DNA from 4 places in the Streptomyces sp. NPDC000404 genome. Region 1 is predicted to be linked to each of the others. Evidence: riboswitches for the same ligand, from Rfam matches in the RefSeq annotation. Region 1 holds a riboswitch; each other region holds the start of a gene.
What was found. Region 1 has a riboswitch for cyclic di-AMP ahead of ABT345_RS14685 (M23 family metallopeptidase). Riboswitches for the same ligand answer to the same signal wherever they lie in the genome.
Positions count from the first base shown of each region.

Region 2: it holds a riboswitch for cyclic di-AMP, as region 1 does, so the genes downstream of both, ABT345_RS18830 (C40 family peptidase) here and ABT345_RS14685 (M23 family metallopeptidase) in region 1, are expected to answer to the same signal.
Region 3: it holds a riboswitch for cyclic di-AMP, as region 1 does, so the genes downstream of both, ABT345_RS07965 (transglycosylase family protein) here and ABT345_RS14685 (M23 family metallopeptidase) in region 1, are expected to answer to the same signal.
Region 4: it holds a riboswitch for cyclic di-AMP, as region 1 does, so the genes downstream of both, ABT345_RS29055 (M23 family metallopeptidase) here and ABT345_RS14685 (M23 family metallopeptidase) in region 1, are expected to answer to the same signal.

Region 1 covers NZ_JBEPDN010000007.1:22,547-26,562, forward strand. Annotated here, with positions in the region: gene ABT345_RS14680 (aldo/keto reductase) at 1-486, opposite strand, end outside; gene ABT345_RS14685 (M23 family metallopeptidase) at 703-1,854, opposite strand; cyclic di-AMP (ydaO/yuaA leader) riboswitch at 1,867-2,020, opposite strand; gene ABT345_RS14690 (DUF2332 domain-containing protein) at 2,406-3,515, shown strand; gene ABT345_RS14695 (PP2C family protein-serine/threonine phosphatase) at 3,641-4,016, opposite strand, start outside.
Region 2 covers NZ_JBEPDN010000009.1:93,224-97,239, reverse strand. Annotated here, with positions in the region: gene pcrA (DNA helicase PcrA) at 1-1,306, opposite strand, end outside; cyclic di-AMP (ydaO/yuaA leader) riboswitch at 1,569-1,753, shown strand; gene ABT345_RS18830 (C40 family peptidase) at 1,762-2,925, shown strand; gene ABT345_RS18825 (hypothetical protein) at 3,055-3,408, opposite strand; gene ABT345_RS18820 (GNAT family N-acetyltransferase) at 3,522-4,016, shown strand, end outside.
Region 3 covers NZ_JBEPDN010000003.1:456,960-460,975, reverse strand. Annotated here, with positions in the region: gene eno (phosphopyruvate hydratase) at 1-464, opposite strand, end outside; gene ABT345_RS07965 (transglycosylase family protein) at 934-1,602, opposite strand; cyclic di-AMP (ydaO/yuaA leader) riboswitch at 1,607-1,774, opposite strand; gene ABT345_RS07960 (transglycosylase family protein) at 2,034-3,044, opposite strand; gene ABT345_RS07955 (cytochrome P450 family protein) at 3,277-4,016, opposite strand, start outside.
Region 4 covers NZ_JBEPDN010000017.1:90,831-94,846, forward strand. Annotated here, with positions in the region: gene ABT345_RS29050 (GntR family transcriptional regulator) at 1-675, opposite strand, end outside; gene ABT345_RS29055 (M23 family metallopeptidase) at 904-1,680, opposite strand; cyclic di-AMP (ydaO/yuaA leader) riboswitch at 1,694-1,850, opposite strand; gene ABT345_RS29060 (M16 family metallopeptidase) at 2,092-3,474, opposite strand; gene ABT345_RS29065 (M16 family metallopeptidase) at 3,513-4,016, opposite strand, start outside.

The sequences.
Region 1 (4,016 bases):
CTCCAGGCGCGCCGCCGAGATGTTGGAGGCGGCGATCTCGCGGACCTTGCCGGCCCGGACGAGGTCGTCGAGGACGGTCAGGAACTCGCCGACCTCCAGCGACTCGTCGTCGTAGTGGGTGTAGTAGAGGTCGATGTGGTCGGTGCGCAGGCGGCGCAGCGAGCCCTCGACGGCCTTCTTGATCGTGTCGGCGGAGAGGCCCTTGAGGCCGGGGAGGGCGCCGACCTTGGTGGCGATGACGACGTCGTCGCGGTTGCCGCGGGCCGCGAGCCAGTTGCCGATCACGGTCTCGGACTCGCCGCCCTCGTTGCCCGGAACCCAGGCCGAGTAGACATCGGCGGTGTCGATGAAGTTGCCGCCGCCGGCGACGTACGCGTCGAGCACCGCGAACGACTCGGCCTCGTCGGCGGTCCAGCCGAAGACGTTGCCGCCGAGGCAGAGCGGGGAGACGGAGAGCGAGCCGAGGGGATTACGTGTGGTGGTCATGCAGTTATTCAACACAGCGCGGGGCAGCGGCATTTCCCGGCTACGGCATCCGGGCGCGATACGTCCCCCGGGGCGCGCCGGCTGCCCGCCCCGGACGGGCGGTCCGGGGCCCGGCGCACGGCGGCGGTCCGGGGCCCGGCCCGGCGCGCGGCGCGGTTGCGCGCGCCCCGGACTCGCGCCCCGGACATGGGCCCCGGACTCCCCTCAGGGCAGGCCTCAGACGTTCAGGCCCCGGGCCCGCAGCCACGGCATCGGGTCGACGGGGCCGCCGCCACCGGGGCGGACCTCCAGGTGGAGGTGGGGGCCGGTGACGTTCCCGGTGGCGCCGACGCGGCCGATGACCTCGCCGGTGGAGACCTTGCCGCCGGTCTTCACCATCGACGAGAGGTGGCAGAACCACAGCTCCGTACCGTCGTCGAGGGTGAGGACGATGCGGTAGCCGTACGAGCCGGCCCAGCCGGCCTGGGTGATGGTGCCGGAGTGCACGGCCTTGACCGGCGTGCCCGTGGGGGCGGCGAAGTCCTGGCCGGTGTGGTCGGCGGCCCAACGGTCGCCGGCCTGGCCGAAGCTGGCGGTGAGGGTGTACGAGGTGACCGGCAGCAGATAGCTCTTGGCCAGCTCGGCCAGGCGCGCCGCCTCGGCCTTGGCGCGGGCCTCGGCCTCGCGCTTCGCCTTGGCCGCCGCCGCCTTGCGCGCGGCCTCGGCCCGCTCCGCCTTCGCGTCGGCCACCGCCGCCTTCTGCTCCGTCGTGGCGGTCTTCTCCGCCTGGGCGAGGGCGGTGTGTTCGGCGGCGTCCCGGGCGTCGCGCTCGCCGGCCTCCTGCTGGGTGTCGGCCTGCTGGAGGATGCGGCTGCGCAGCGCCTCCCCGGCGTCCGTGCCCCGGCCGTCCTCGGTGGTGATCCCGGCGGACGACAGCGGCGCCGCCGCGGTGGCCGCATCGGACGCCTCGTCGGAGGAGCCGAGCAGCGGCCCGATGCCGGGCAGCGATTCGGCGTCCGGCAGCGCCCCGGTGACGTCGGTGGCGAGGGCGCCGATGTCCGGCATGGAGATCGGGACCGGCGGCTTGTCCTCGGCGGTCGCCATGCCGCCGGCGCCGACCGCCGCGATCACGCCGACGCCGAGGACCGTGCCGCTGCGGGCCAGCGCGCCGCGCTGCTTGCCGACGCGGTGACGGCCGCGGACGGACCGCACGGACTCCTCGGTCGGGTTCCACTCACCGGGCGCGTCGTCCGCGACACCGTAGGGGCCGGGGCCCTCCGGGGCGAACGCGCCCGGCGCGAAGGTGGCCGTATCGGTCAGGGAACCCGGCAGGTCCTGGGGGAAGTGGTCGGCTGACGGGGCTTCGGGGGCAAGCCTGTTGGACGCCACGGAGGCGCACTCCTTTCCTTCCTTCGCGCCTACCGGGTTAGCTGACGGGTTCGGAGCAGGAAGGTCTCCTACGGGCGGCCTCTGGCCGAGGCGTCCGATTCACCCCATGAAGGTGGTTCCCCGGTTCCCTCCGCGCCGGTCGGGCCTGCCGAGGCATATCCAGGACACGTCACGGCAGTTCACGAAATATCGGCGCACCGGCGCACAAGGGGGCGCCGTCGCGGGAAGTGACCACCGGTGTGCCTGGGTGTCCGGCATACCTGAAGAGCGCGTACGGGATTCGGCGTGGGGGCACGGTGCCGCCTCTGCGACGGCTGGGACGACCGCGCTCCGTTATCGGACAGTAATAGAGATCGCGGCCGATTTCCAAGCGATCCCGCGAATCCGCTCCGTACGACTACGGTCATTGGCCAAGACTTTTCGGGGCAACAGCCGTGCAAACCGGGCGAGTTGATCGCCTTTCACGAAACGGCCTGTACGTGATTGTGCATCACTTGTTATGCGGAGGGGTGCGCATTCCTCACGCTCCGTGAGGGCAGTAGCGTCTGATCATGGTCGTCGACTTCACCAACAACGCATCGGCCCTGGCAGCGCGCTACCGGGACTTCTCCTGGTGGGAGGCGCGGGGCCGGTGTGCGGCCCACGAGGAGTTGACGGCACGGATCGGGCAGGACCCGGAGCTGTGCGAACTCCTCGCCGCATCCCTCCCGATGGGTAACAAGCAGCAGCCCAACCTCCTGCTGGCGGCCGTCCGCCACCTCGACGGTCCGCACGCCGAGCAGGGCCCGCGCGGCGAACTGGCGTACGGCCGCTGGCGCGAGTGGACGATCCGGCACTGGGCCGAGGTCCGCGCGGTCGTCATGAGCCGCTCCACCCAGACCAACGAACCGGGCCGCTGCGCCACCCTGCTGCCCCTCCTGGCCCGCCTCCGCGGCCCGTTGGCCCTCCTGGAGGTGGGCGCCTCGGCCGGCCTCTGCCTCCACCCGGACCGCTACCGGTACGCGTACGAGCCGGACACCGCCGCCCCGGGGACGCCCGCTCCGGCCGCGCCCCCGCAGGCGTACACCCTCGGCGCCCCGGACAGCCCGGTCACCCTCCGGTGCCGCGTCGGGCGGGAGGAGGGGGTGGCCGCGGCGGACGCGGCGGCGCCCGCGGGGCTGCCGGAGATCGTGTGGCGCGGCGGCATCGACCTCGCCCCGCTCGACCCGGTGGACGACCCCGAGGCGCTGCGCTGGCTGCGCTCCCTGGTGTGGCCGGGCACCCCGGAGCGCGCGCAGCGGCTGACGGCGGCGGTGGACGCGGTGCGGGCGGCGCCGCGGCCCGAGATCGTCCGCGGCGACCTGGTCGAGGAGCTGCCCGCGCTGGCGGCGCGGGTCCCCGAGCACGCCACGCTCGTCGTCTTCCACACGTCCGTGCTGTCGTACCTGCCGCTCGCCCACCGGGAGCGGTTCGCCGACCTGGTGCGCGCGCTGCTCGCCGGGCGGCCGGGCGGCGGCCACTGGATCTCCCAGGAACACCACTCCGTCACCCCGTGGCGGCCCGCACCGGCCGCCGGCCGCCTCACCCCGGACCACCGGGAGCGGCTGCTGACCCTCGCGCTGGACGACCGCCCGGTCGCGCTGACGGGGGCGCACGGCCAGAGCCTCCACTGGGTGGCGTAGGGGTCCGCCACCGGGACCGCACCCGGCGCGCGGGGCCCACTCACGCGCCCCGCGCGCCGGTGCGGCCCCGGGACTCCTCGCACGCCCGGCGCGCGCCGGCACCCCGCGCGCCCCGCGCTCCGGGCCTACTCCCCCAACGGCCGCTGCACCGCCAGCAGCGCCATGTCGTCCGCGCCCGCCCCGCCCGTGTGCACGGCGACCTCGGCGACCAGCGTGTCCAGCAGCTGATCGGGGCCGGGGAAGACCCGGCCGCGCAGCCGGGCCACCGGGTCGTAGAACTCCCCCGCCCGGTTGCGCGCCTCCGTCAGCCCGTCCGTGAACAGCAGCAGGACCGAACCGGCGGGGAAGAACAGCTCGTCCGCCCGGTCCGGCCACCCGGCCACCTCGCTCATCCCCAGCGGCAGCGCGTGCACCGCGGGCACCAGCGTCCGCAGCCCGCCGTCCGGGTTGAGCAGCAGCGGCGGCGGATGGCCCCGGTTCAGGACGCGCAGCACGGCGCGC
Region 2 (4,016 bases), on a different contig from region 1:
GGATAAGGATTTCCTCGAAGACGCGGGACTGGGCGTTGGTGCGGTAGAAGATCGCGACGTCCGAGGCGCGGGCGTCGCCGGCGTCGGTGAGGCGGTCGATCTCCTCGGCGACGAACTGCGCCTCGTCGTGCTCGGTGTCGGCGACGTACCCGGTGATGCGGGGGCCCTCGCCGGCCTCGGTCCAGAGGTTCTTGGGGCGGCGGTTCTCGTTCCGCTCGATGACGGCGTTGGCGGCGGAGAGGATCGTCTGCGTGGAGCGGTAGTTCTGCTCCAGCAGGATCGTCGTGGCGTCCGGGTAGTCCTCCTCGAACTGGAGGATGTTGCGGATCGTGGCGCCGCGGAAGGCGTAGATCGACTGGTCGGCGTCGCCGACGACGCACAGCTCGGCGGCGGATTCGGCCGGGCCGACCAGCTCGCGGACGAGGGTGTACTGCGCGTGGTTGGTGTCCTGGTACTCGTCGACCATGACGTGGCGGAAGCGGCGGCGGTAGTGGGCCGCGACGTCCGGGAACGCCTGGAGGAGGTTGACGGTCGTCATGATGATGTCGTCGAAGTCCAGGGCGTTGGCCTCGCGCAGCCGCGCCTGGTAGAGCGCGTACGCCTGGGCCAGGGTCTTCTCGAAGCCGTCGGCCGCCTGCCCGGCGAAGGTCTCCTCGTCGATGAGCTCGTTCTTGAGGTTGGAGACCTTGGCGCTGAAGGACTTGGGCGGGAACCGCTTGGGGTCAAGATCGAGATCGCGGCAGACCAGGGCCATCAGGCGCTTGGAGTCGGCGGCGTCGTAGATCGAGAACGACGAGGTGAAGCCGAGGTGCTTGGACTCGCGGCGCAGGATGCGGACGCAGGCGCTGTGGAAGGTGGAGACCCACATGGCGTTGGCCCGCGGGCCGACCAGCTCCTCGACGCGCTCCTTCATCTCACCGGCGGCCTTGTTGGTGAAGGTGATCGCGAGGATCTGGCCGGGGTGCACGCCGCGGGCGGCGAGCAGATGCGCGATGCGGTGGGTGAGCACCCGGGTCTTGCCGGAACCGGCTCCGGCGACGATCAGCAGCGGGCCGCCGGAGTGCACCACGGCGGCCTTCTGGGCGTCGTTGAGCCCCTCCAGGAGCGCGGCCGGATCGACGGCGGGGCGGGCGGCGCCGTCGCGGTAGTGCGCGTCCCGGGGCACGGGGGCGTCGAACTTCCCGCTGAAGAGGTCGTGCGGGACCTCCTCCGGGGCCGGGCCGTGCTCGTCCTCGGGGGGCGGCGGGGGCTCCTCGTCCTTGGGGGCGAGGTCCGCCAGGAAGCTGTCGTCAAAGAGGCTGCTCATCGCCCACCGAGTCTAGGCCGCCCCACTGACAGTCGGGGCCGGAGCCGGGGAAAGGCCGGAAGTCCGGGCGTTCCGCTCCCCTCCGCCCCGCGAACCCGGCATTTCACGCAGAAGCCCCGCCCTGCCCACAGGAACGTCACCTCATGCACACAGGTCACGAAAAGGTTTCGGGCAAATCGAACATCTGCCTTCACAGGAGCCACACGAGTTGGCTAGGTTCACGCTCGGGCTGCCCGCATCCCGTGGACGACAGCGTCCGCACGGGCCGCCTCCGCCGAGTCCGGCCCTGCCCCACGGCACCCGGAGCCGGGGACCCACCAGCACCACCGGGGTGAATCGGTCGGTACCGCCGCACATGTGCGGACGTACGGACCGTAGGGCAAGCCTTCCGTCTGCGACACCGCCCGAACCCGACAGCTAACCCGGTAGGCGGTCCACGGAAGGAGTCGCCGGCCTTGCCGTCGCACCGCAAGCCGCGTACCCGCGTTCTCACCTCGCCCGGCAGCCGCCGGACGGCCGCCGGTCTGACGACCGCGGCGCTCGCCACGGTCACCCTGCTCTCGCAGTCGGCCGAGGCGTCCCCCCGCTCCCCGAAGCCGACCGTCGAAGAGGTCAAGAAGAAGGTCGACACCCTCTACCGCCAGGCCGAGGTCGCGACCCAGAAGTACAACGCCGTCAAGGAGCGCGTCGACGCGCGGCGGGCGGAGGTCAGCGACCTCCAGGACGCCGCGGCCCGCCGCACCGGCAAGCTCAACGAGGCCCGCCGCGAGCTGGGCACCTTCGCCGCCGCGCAGTACCGCGGCGGCGGCATGAACCCGACCGCCCAGCTGATGTTCTCCAAGGACCCGCAGCAGTTCGCCGACCGCAGCCACCTGATGGAGCGGCTGACCGGGCGGCAGCAGCAGGCCGTCGACGCCTACCAGGAGCAGCAGGCCGCCGCAGCCCACCAGCGGGCCGAGGCGACCCGCAGCCTGGACCGCCTCCAGGAGTCGCAGTCCGAGCTGGCCGGCTCCAAGCGGACGGTCCAGGGCAAGCTGGCCGAGGCCCGGCAGCTGCTCTCCGAACTGACCGCCCAGGAGAAGGCGCGCCTGGCGGAGCTGGAGCGCCAGAAGGAGGAGGCGGCCCGGCGCAAGGCCGAGGAGGAGGCGCGCAAGCAGCGCGAGCAGCAGCCCGGTGGCGGCTCGGACGCCGGCTCCCCCGGTACGGGCACGACCGACCCCGGTACGCCCGACCCCGGCCAGGGCGGCGGAACGGCCGACGGCTCGTACCGTACGAAGGCCGAGAAGGCGCTCGCGTTCGCCCGCGCCCAGATGGGCAAGCCGTACGTCTGGGGCGCCACCGGGCCGAACTCCTACGACTGCTCCGGGCTGACGCAGGCCGCGTGGAAGGCGGCCGGGGTGAGCCTGCCGCGGACGACCTGGGACCAGGTCAAGGTCGGCCAGCGGGTCGCCACCAAGGATCTCGCCCCCGGTGACCTGGTGTTCTTCTACGACGACATCAGCCACGTCGGGATGTACATCGGCGACGGCAAGATGATCCACGCCCCGAAGCCGGGCGCCAGCGTGCGCATCGAGTCGATCTACTACATGCCGATCTACGGCAGCGTCCGCCCGGCGTGACGCCCTCCGGGAGCCGCCGCGGTCTCCTGGGAAACGCTCCGGCCCGGCCCCTTCGACGAGGGGCCGGGCCGGCGGCGTACGCGGGGTGTGCCGGGGGCGCGGGGAGATGGCCGCGCGCCCCGCTCGGACTCAGGTCCAGAGCACCGCGATGAAGATGTTGACCACGGTGAGCAGGCCGACCGTGCCGAACAGCGGCTTGGCGATGCTCTCCTCGTCCCGCTTGACGTAGACCAGCCCCAGGATGACGACCAGTACGGCGAGCTTGATGCCGATCTTGATGTTGTCGACCGAGCTGCCCTGGGCCTGGTTCAGGCCGACCAGCGCGATGCCGGTGACCAGCATCGTCAGCGCACCGTGCAGCATCGCCGGCACGAACCGGGCGGTGCCCGCGCTCATCGCCTTCATCTGCGTGAGAAAGCCTCCCAGCAGGGAGGCGATACCGATGATGTGCAGGCCGACGAAGACATTGATTACTACGTCCATACGACGGATCGTAACGGTCTCCCCCATACCGCCTTCGGGGGGCCTGGCGGTAGCTGTTTCTGGCCTGTTCGTGTCCTGTCCGCGCCGTGGCGGCCGGTCCTAGGCTGCGGCGCATGGAGCTGGGGAACGGCGGGTGCGCCACTGCACGGGGTCCGGTCGGTACCGCCGACCGGGCCGGTCTCGTACGGGTCGTCGGGGTCTGGGCGTATGGGTGGGCGCGGGCGCGCACGACGCCGGTGCCGCAGATCGTCCCCGGCGGCTTCCGCATCGAGGTCGGCCGCCCGCGGGAGGCCGCACGGTACGTCCTCCCGGATGCCGACCCCGCGGTGGTGCGCGAGCTGGCCCGCACGGTGACGGCGCCGGACATCTGGCTCAAGATCTGCGCGCCCCGCGACCGGGTCGCGCCGCTGCTCCGCGCGGGCTGGCGGTACGACGAACCGCAGTACCTCATGACCGCCCCGCTGCCGCCATCTCCCCTGGTCACCGCGGTGCCGCCCGGCTACCGCCTCGTCACCGAGGAGTGCGACGGGATCACGGACGTCCGGGTGTGGGCCACCAACGGACCGACGGCCGCCGACCGGCCCGCCGCGAGCGGCCGGACCGCGCTC
Region 3 (4,016 bases), on a different contig from region 1:
TGCGACCCACCGTTGAGGATGTTCATCATCGGGACGGGCAGGACGTGCGCGTTCGGGCCGCCGAGGTAGCGGAAGAGCGGCAGGTCGCTGGCCTCGGAGGCGGCGTGCGCGACGGCGAGGGAGACGCCGAGGATGGCGTTGGCGCCCAGCGAGCCCTTGTTGTCGGTGGCGTCCAGGTCGAACATGGCCTGGTCGATGAGGCGCTGCTCGGTGGCGTCGTAGCCGACCAGCTCCGGGCCGATCTGCTCGATGACGGCGAGGACGGCCTTCTCGACGCCCTTGCCCTGGTAGCGGTTGGGGTCCCCGTCGCGCAGCTCGACGGCCTCGAAGGCTCCGGTGGAGGCACCGGACGGAACGGCGGCCCGGCCGGTGGAGCCGTCGTCGAGGCCGACCTCGACCTCGACCGTGGGATTACCTCGCGAGTCGAGAATTTCGCGGGCTACGACGACGTCGATGGACGGCACGTTGTCTCCTTCATGGGTGTCTGGAGTTCTGCGGCACGAGCCTAACGGCCCCCGGGCCCTTCGCTACCTCGCGGCCCGCAGTACGGGACGAAAGGTGCCTCGGACGCCGGGTTCCTGACATTCGACAACGAAAGCCGCGGAACGGAAAAGCAGCTGATAAGGGGCGGAGCACGACGCTGTGTCCGGGACCAGGGTACGGAACGGCGAAACCCCGCCTCGGCGCGCGGAGGCGGCGCCGGCGGTGAGCCGGTGCCGCCCCGGGGACGTGCGCGCCGGGCGGGGCATCCCGTGGGGGGTGGGTCCGCGGGTGAGCGGGGCTCCCGGGCGATGCCGGGGCCGTGGCCCGCGGGGTCCGGGCGGGCCGGTGCCGCCTCCCGGTCCGGTGTGCCGCGCGTACCGCCGTACGCGCGGGCGAGGGGGCCGGGAGGGGCGGGGGCCCGGGGGCGGGGCGGCGTGGCCCCGCGCGGGATCAGACGTTGAGCTTCTGGCCCGGGAAGATGAGGTTCGGGTTGGAGCCGATGACGGACTTGTTGTCCGCGTAGACCGACTTCCAGTTCTTGCCGTGCGCCTTGGCGATCTTCGCCAGGGTGTCGCCGGACTTCACGGTGTAGTTGCCGTGGCCCATGACGTGGTGCTGCGGGGTCGCCGGGCGGGTCTGCTGCGGGGCCTGCTGCTTCGGCGCCTGCTGCTTGGGGGCGGCCTTGGGCTGCGGAGCGGCCTTGGGGGCGGCCTTGGTGGTACCGGTGTTCAGGTCGGGGGACGGGCCACCGGCGGTGAGGTTGCCGGCGCCGGCGCAGGACCAGGCGCCCGGGCCCTGGATGGCGAGGAGCTTCTCGGCGGCCTGGATCTGCTGGGCCTTGGTGGCCTGGTCGGCGCGGGGCGCGAACTGGGTGCCACCGGCCGCCGCCCAGCTGGACTGGGAGAACTGCAGGCCACCGTAGTAGCCGTTGCCGGTGTTGATCGACCAGTTGCCGCCGGACTCGCACTGGGCGACGGCGTCCCAGGTGGCGACGGAGGCGGCGGAGGCGTTGGTGGCGCCCATCAGCGGGACGGCCACGGCGGCGCCGGCGACACCGGCGAGGGTGGCGACGCGGACGGCCTTGGAGGGACGACGGTGCTTGGCCTTGTTGATCAGCATGCTTCGTTTTCCTCACCGACGCCTGCGAGGTGAGCTGTCGGGTTCGGGCGGTGTGGATTGCCCGGCCGCGTGACGTGCACGCGGCTTCACCCCAAGCCGGTTGGCCCGCTTTCACGGGCGGGGCCGGCGCTTACCTTGGGTCCCCCGCTCCTGCCTTCGGCGCTTGCGCGTCGACCACCTTCGCCCACCGGCAGGATTCGGCGTGTGAACGAAGGGCCCGCTTTGGCGAGCGGTGCTGACCCAATCAGAACCTCCCGTGTCGTTCAAACCCCGCTTTCTGCACCCAGTTGACTGCGAATGACCGCAGAGCGCGCATATTTCCGCAGGTAGGGCAGGGTGTGGATGTGAAGGACAGGTTAGGACACCGCGGACAGCGACGAGAGCCATGTCTCACTTTCGCCAAAACGGGCAAAAGCCGCCTACCGCCTCGATCAGTGGCCCAGATCGAGGAGTTGACCTGGGCGGATGAGGTCCGGGTCGTCGCCGATGACGTCCTCGTTGCGCTCGTACAGCGCGGGCCAGCCGCCGGGCAGCTCCCGCGCCTCGGCGATGGCTGACAGGTTGTCACCGGAGCGCACGGTGTACGCGCCCGCGTCCGGGTCCGTCCGCTCGCCGCCGCGCGAGGCGTGCCGCCCCGGGGTGCGGTCGCCGTCCCCGTCGTCCCCGTCGGCGCCGCTGCCGCCGCGGTGGCGTCCGGAGCCGTCGCCACCGCGGGAGCCGTCGGCGTCCGCCGGAGGCGTCGTACGGGACGGGTGTCCGGAGGGGGTCGTGCGGTCGGACGGGTCGGCGGACGGCTCGTCGGGCACATCGGGCCCGCCGGGCCGCTGCGAGTCCTCGGGCGCCTTCGGGGAGCCGGTGGCGTCGGGGGTGCCGGGCGAGGTGGACGGGTCCGGGGCGTCGGACGGGTCGGCGGTGTCCGTCGGGGCGGACGGGTCGGCGGTGTCCGGGGTGCCGGGGGCCGGGGTCTCGTCCTGGTCGGAGTCGGTGCCGGTGCCGGTGTGGGCACCGTCCGCGCCGGCGGGCGGGGTGGTGACGGCGCCGCCGGGGTCGACGTCGGGCGCCTGGCCGTCCTCGGTGAGTCCGGCTTCGGTCGCGCAGCGCGGCCAGGCGTCCGGACCGCGCTCGGCGAGGATCGCCTGCGCCACGGCTATCTGCTGGGCGCGGCTGGCCAGGTCGGGCCGGGCGGCGTACGCCAGCCCGCCGTGGTCGCGCCACATGTCGAGGGTGAGCTGGAGGCCGCCGTAGAAGCCGTTGCCACTGGCGCTGGACCAGATGCCGCCGGACTCGCACTGGGCGACGCGGTCCCAGGTGGAGGCGTCGGCGGCGTGGGCGGCGCCCGCGCCGAGGAGGGGCAGGGCGAGGCCCGCGCCGGTCACACCCGCCGTGACAAAGAGGGCCGGTGCCTGGCGGGGGCGACGGTGTCTGCCGTTGCCGGTGCGCATGCGATTGCCTTTCGAGCGGCGGTTGAGTTGTCCGTCCCGCCGCCCCGGTCCGGCCGCCCGGGGTCCGGTACGGCGTCCACCGGGGCGATGGAGCGCGTGTTCGGTGGCAAGGTAGCCGGGCTCACGGGGCGTCACAAGCCGGTGTAGCGGAGATCACGTGTAGGTCACGCGCCTGACGGCAAGTCAACTTCCGGCCTTCGGACGGGCTTCCGCGCAGGTGGGCGGCGTGTCGTCAGGGGGCCGGGGTGAACTCCACGGGGAGGGTGCGCAGACCGCGCATGATGAGGCCGCCGCGCCACCGCAAATCGCCCGGTTCCGCCGCAAGTCGGATGTCGGGCAGGCGGGTCAGGAGGGTGGCGAGGGCGGTCTGCCCTTCGAGGCGGGCGAGCGGCGCGCCGAGGCAGTAGTGGATGCCGTGGCCGTAGCCGAGGTGCGGGTTGTCGGTGCGGCGCAGGTCGAGGGTGTCGGGGGCGTCGAAGCGTGCGGGGTCGCGGTCGGCGGCGGCGAGCACCACCAGCACCGGATCGCCCACGGCTATCCGCTCGCCGCCGAGCGTCAGCTCCTCGGTCGCGAACCGCCAGGTGGCCAGCTCGACCGGGCCGTCGTAGCGCAGCAGCTCCTCGATGCCGGTGGCCAGGACGTCGCGGTCGCCGGCGGCCAGCGACTTCTGGAGGAGTTCGCGCTGGTCGGGGGTGCGCAGCAGGGCGTAGGTGCCGTTGCCGATGAGGTTGACGGTGGTCTCGAAACCGGCGAAGAGGAGGATGAACGCCATCGCGGCGACCTCGTTCTCGGTGAGGTGCTCGCCGTGGTCGGAGGCGCGGATCAGGCCGGAGATCAGGTCCTCGTCGGGCGCGGGCTCGGGCGGCAGGGCGGCGCGCTTGCGGTGGATCAGCTCGGCGAGGTAGCCGCGGATCTTCTTGACCGCCTTGGCGACGCCGCCGCGCGGACCGCCGCCGGTGCCGCCCGGTTTGG
Region 4 (4,016 bases), on a different contig from region 1:
GCTTCCGACGGGGCGCGGCGCCGTGCGTGCCGCGGCCGCCGAACGGTGCCGCGGGCGGTAGGCCGGGAGCGACCGCGCCACATGCGAGGCCATCAGGGCGCGCGCCGCCTCCGCGTCGCCCCGGGCCACCGCGTCCAGCACCGCGCCGTGGTCGTCCCAGGTCTCCGCGTACCGCGCCGGGCGCTCGACGACATACATCCACTCGATCTTCCGCCGCACCTGGGTCAGCAGCGCGGTCAGCCCCGGATTGCCCGCCGCCCGGGCCAGCGTCTCGTGGAACCAGCCGTCGAGCCGGGGCAGCTCACCCGGGCAGCCGCGGCGGGCGCGCTCCCGGCCGAGCCGCACCACGCCCCGTAAGACCTTCAGCTGCGCATCGGTGCGGCGGGCCGCCGCGCGGGCGGCGCCCATCGGCTCCAGGAGCGCGCGCAGATCCAGGAGATCGGCCGCCTCCTGCGCGGTGGGGGCGGCGACGCAGGCGCCCGCATGGCGCCGCGCGGTGACGAACCCCTCCGACTGCAGGGTCCGCAACGCCTCACGGACCGGCACCCGGGAGACGCCGTAGCGGGTGGCCAGAATGTCCTCGACGAGCCGGCTGCCGGGGATCAGCGTGCCGGAAACGATGTCGTCGCGAATCGCCGTGGAGATGCGCTGCACGGAAATCTCGCCTTGCGTCATCGCGGGCACCTCCACCGTCCTCCCCGGAAAACGCCGGTGCACGGCGCCTTTTCCGCGACCTTATTCGAACGGCGGTGGCGCCTTTACCGCCTTCACACATTCATGGAAATCTTTTGGTGAGCGCATTCCCGGCCGTCGGGAAATCCGGCCATCCGCCGTACGGCACCGGACACGCCGGAGCCCCGGGCCCCCTGTCGGGGCGGTCCGGGGCTCCGGGAAGCTGCAGGGTCAGACGTTGACGCCGTGCGCGCGCAGATAGGCGATCGGGTCGATGTCCGAGCCGTAGTCCGCGCCGGTGCGGGCCTCGAAGTGCAGGTGCGGGCCGGTGACGTTGCCGGTCGCGCCGGACAGCGCGATCTGCTGACCGGGCATCACCTGCTGGCCGACCGAGACACCGATCTGCGACAGGTGGCCGTACTGGGTGTACGTGCCGTCGTTCATCTTGATGACGATGTTGTTGCCGTACGCGCCGCCCCAGCCGGCCTCGACGACGGTGCCCGCACCGACGGCGTGCACGGTGGTGCCGGTGGCGGCGTGGAAGTCGATGCCGGTGTGGGTGCCGGAGGACCACAGGCCACTGGACGCCTGGTAGGCGGTCGAGACGTACGAGCCGGAGATCGGGGCGACGAAGGCGTTCAGGCGCCGGCGCTCCTCCTCGCGGGCGGCGCGGACCTCGGCCTCATGGCGCTTGTCGGCCACCGCCTTGGCGGCCTCGGCCTGCTTCACCGCGTCGGCCTCGGCCTTCGCCTTGGCCTCGGCCGTCTCGGCGACGGCCTGCTGCGCATCGGCCTGGGCCTGGACGCGCTCGGCGAGTTCGTCACCGAGGACGACGGCCCGCTGCAGACCCGTGTCGTGCGAGGCGCCGGAGGTGGCGGCCATCGCGGGAGAGGACACGGAGGCAACGACGCCGCTGGCGGCGAGACCGGCTATGCCGGCGATGTTGCGGGTCGTCCGGGCGCTGCGGCTCGGACGGCGGTGCTTCCCGGTGGCACGGGTGAACGCCATGTGCTGGCTCAGTCCTTTCCTTCCTTCTCGCCTACCGGGTTAGCTGACGGGTTCGGAGCAGGAAGGTCTCCTACGGGTTCCTCCGGAGAGGTACCCGATTCACCCCAGGGGACATGTGGGTCCCCGGCTCCCCTGGCTCGCGCCGTACGGGGACTCGGCGATGACTGTCCGGTGCCGCGGTTGCGGCGTGCTGCTGACGGACAGCGCGCATGACGCTAATCGCGGCAACTTTCAATCGGCAAACAGAAACGCGTTTTTGTGCGTTACGCCACACGTGGGCGACGGAACCGGAACCCTATAATCCGGGCACGAAAAGGGGACCCCGAGGGCCTTTTCCCCCTCGGGATCCCCTTTGTCCTACCGCATCCGTCCGCGGGACGGCCCGGCCGGGGCCATCGCCCCTACGGTCCGTCAGCCGCTGACGACCGTCACCTCGCCGATGCCCAGCGCCCGGACCGGCTCGGCGATCTGCGCCGCGTCACCGACCAGCACCGTCACCAGCCGGTCGGCCGGGAACGCGCTGACCACGGCGGCGGTCGCCTCGACCGTGCCGGTCTCGGCCAACCGCGCGTACAGCTGCGCCTGGTAGTCGTCCGGCAGATGCTGCTCCACCTGGTCGGCGAGGGTGCCCGCGACCGCTGCCGCCGTCTCGTACTTCAGCGGCGCGACACCGACGAGGTTCTGCACCGCGACGTCCCGCTCGGCGTCCGTCAGCCCCTCCGCCGCGAGGGTGCGCAGCACCTTCCACAGGTCATCGAGGGCCGGGCCGGTGGACTCGGTGTCGACCGAACCGCTGATCGCCAGCATGGCGGCGCCGGTGGGCCCTCCGGGCGCGTCCGGCGCCGACGAGCGCAGCACCTGACCGAAGGCCCGCACGCCGTAGGTGTAGCCCTTCTCCTCGCGCAGCACCCGGTCCAGACGGGACGTCAGGGTGCCGCCCAGGCAGTACGTGCCGAGGACCTGCGCCGGCCACTGGCGGTCGTGGCGGTCGGCGCCGATCCGCCCGATGAGCAACTGCGTCTGCACCGCGCCGGGGCGGTCGACGATCACGACGCGGCCGGTGTCGTCCGCGGTGATCGGCGTGACGGCGACCGGCTCGGCGGCCGACCCCTGCCAGGCGCCCAGCGTGTCGGCGAGCGCCGCGTCCACGTCGATGCCGATGAAGTCACCGACGATCACGACGGTGGCCGCCGCGGGCCGCACATGCGCCGCGTAGAACGCCCGGACGGCCGCCGCGTCGATCCGCCCGACGGTCTCCTCGGTGCCCTGGCGGGGCCGCGAGATCCGCGCCGACGCGGGGAACAGCTCCTTGTACAGCGCCATCGCGGCGCGGCGCCCCGGGTTGGCCAGCTCGTGCGGGATCTCGTCGAGACGGTTGCGCACCAGACGCTCCACCTCGCCCTCGGGGAAGGCGGGGGCGCGCAGCGCGTCGGCGAGCAGCCCCAGGGCGCGCGACAGCCGGGAGGCCGGAACCTCCAGAGAGACGCGCACCCCGGAGTGGTCGGCGTGCGCGTCCAACGTGGCGCCGCAGCGCTCCAGTTCGGCGGCGAACTCCTCGGCGTCGTGCCGGTCGGTGCCCTCCGACAGCGCCCGCGCCATGATCGTGGCGACGCCGTCCAGGCCCTCCGGCTCGGACTCCAGCGGCGCGACGATGTCGACCTCGACGGCGACGACCTGCTGGCCGGGGCGGTGGCTGCGCAGCACCGTCAGGCCGTTGGGCAGCGCACCGCGCTCGGGCGCCGGGAAGGCCCACGGCCTGGGCGCCCCGCCGCGGGGCTGCGGGTGGAAGGTCATCTCGCTCATGGCCAGGTCCTCGCGGGTGGTGGCGTCGCTCACCGGTCCGCCTCCTCGTCGTTGTCGGCGCTGTCGTCGGCGGCGGTCGGCTCGTACACCAGCACCGCGCGGTTGTCGGGGCGCAGCCGGGCCTGGGCGACGGCCTGCACCTCCTCGGGCGTGATGTCCAGAACACGCCCCACGGCGGACAGCGCCAGCTGCGGGTCGCCGAACAGGACGGCGTAGCGGCACAGTTCGTCGGCGCGGCCGCTGACCGTCGCGAGGCGGTCCAGCCACTCGCGCTCCAGCTGGGCCTGCGCCCGCTCCATCTCCTCCGGGGTCGGCCCCTCGGCGGCGAACCGGGCCAGCTCCTCGTCGACGGCGCTCTCGATGTCCGCGACCTCCACGCCGCCGGACGTCTTGACGTCCAGCCAGCCCAGGGACGGCGCACCGGCCAGCCGGAGCAGGCCGAACCCGGCGGCGACGGCGCTGCGGTCGCGGCGCACCAGGCGGTTGTAGAGGCGCGAGGACTCGCCGCCGCCCAGGACGGTCAGCGCGAGATC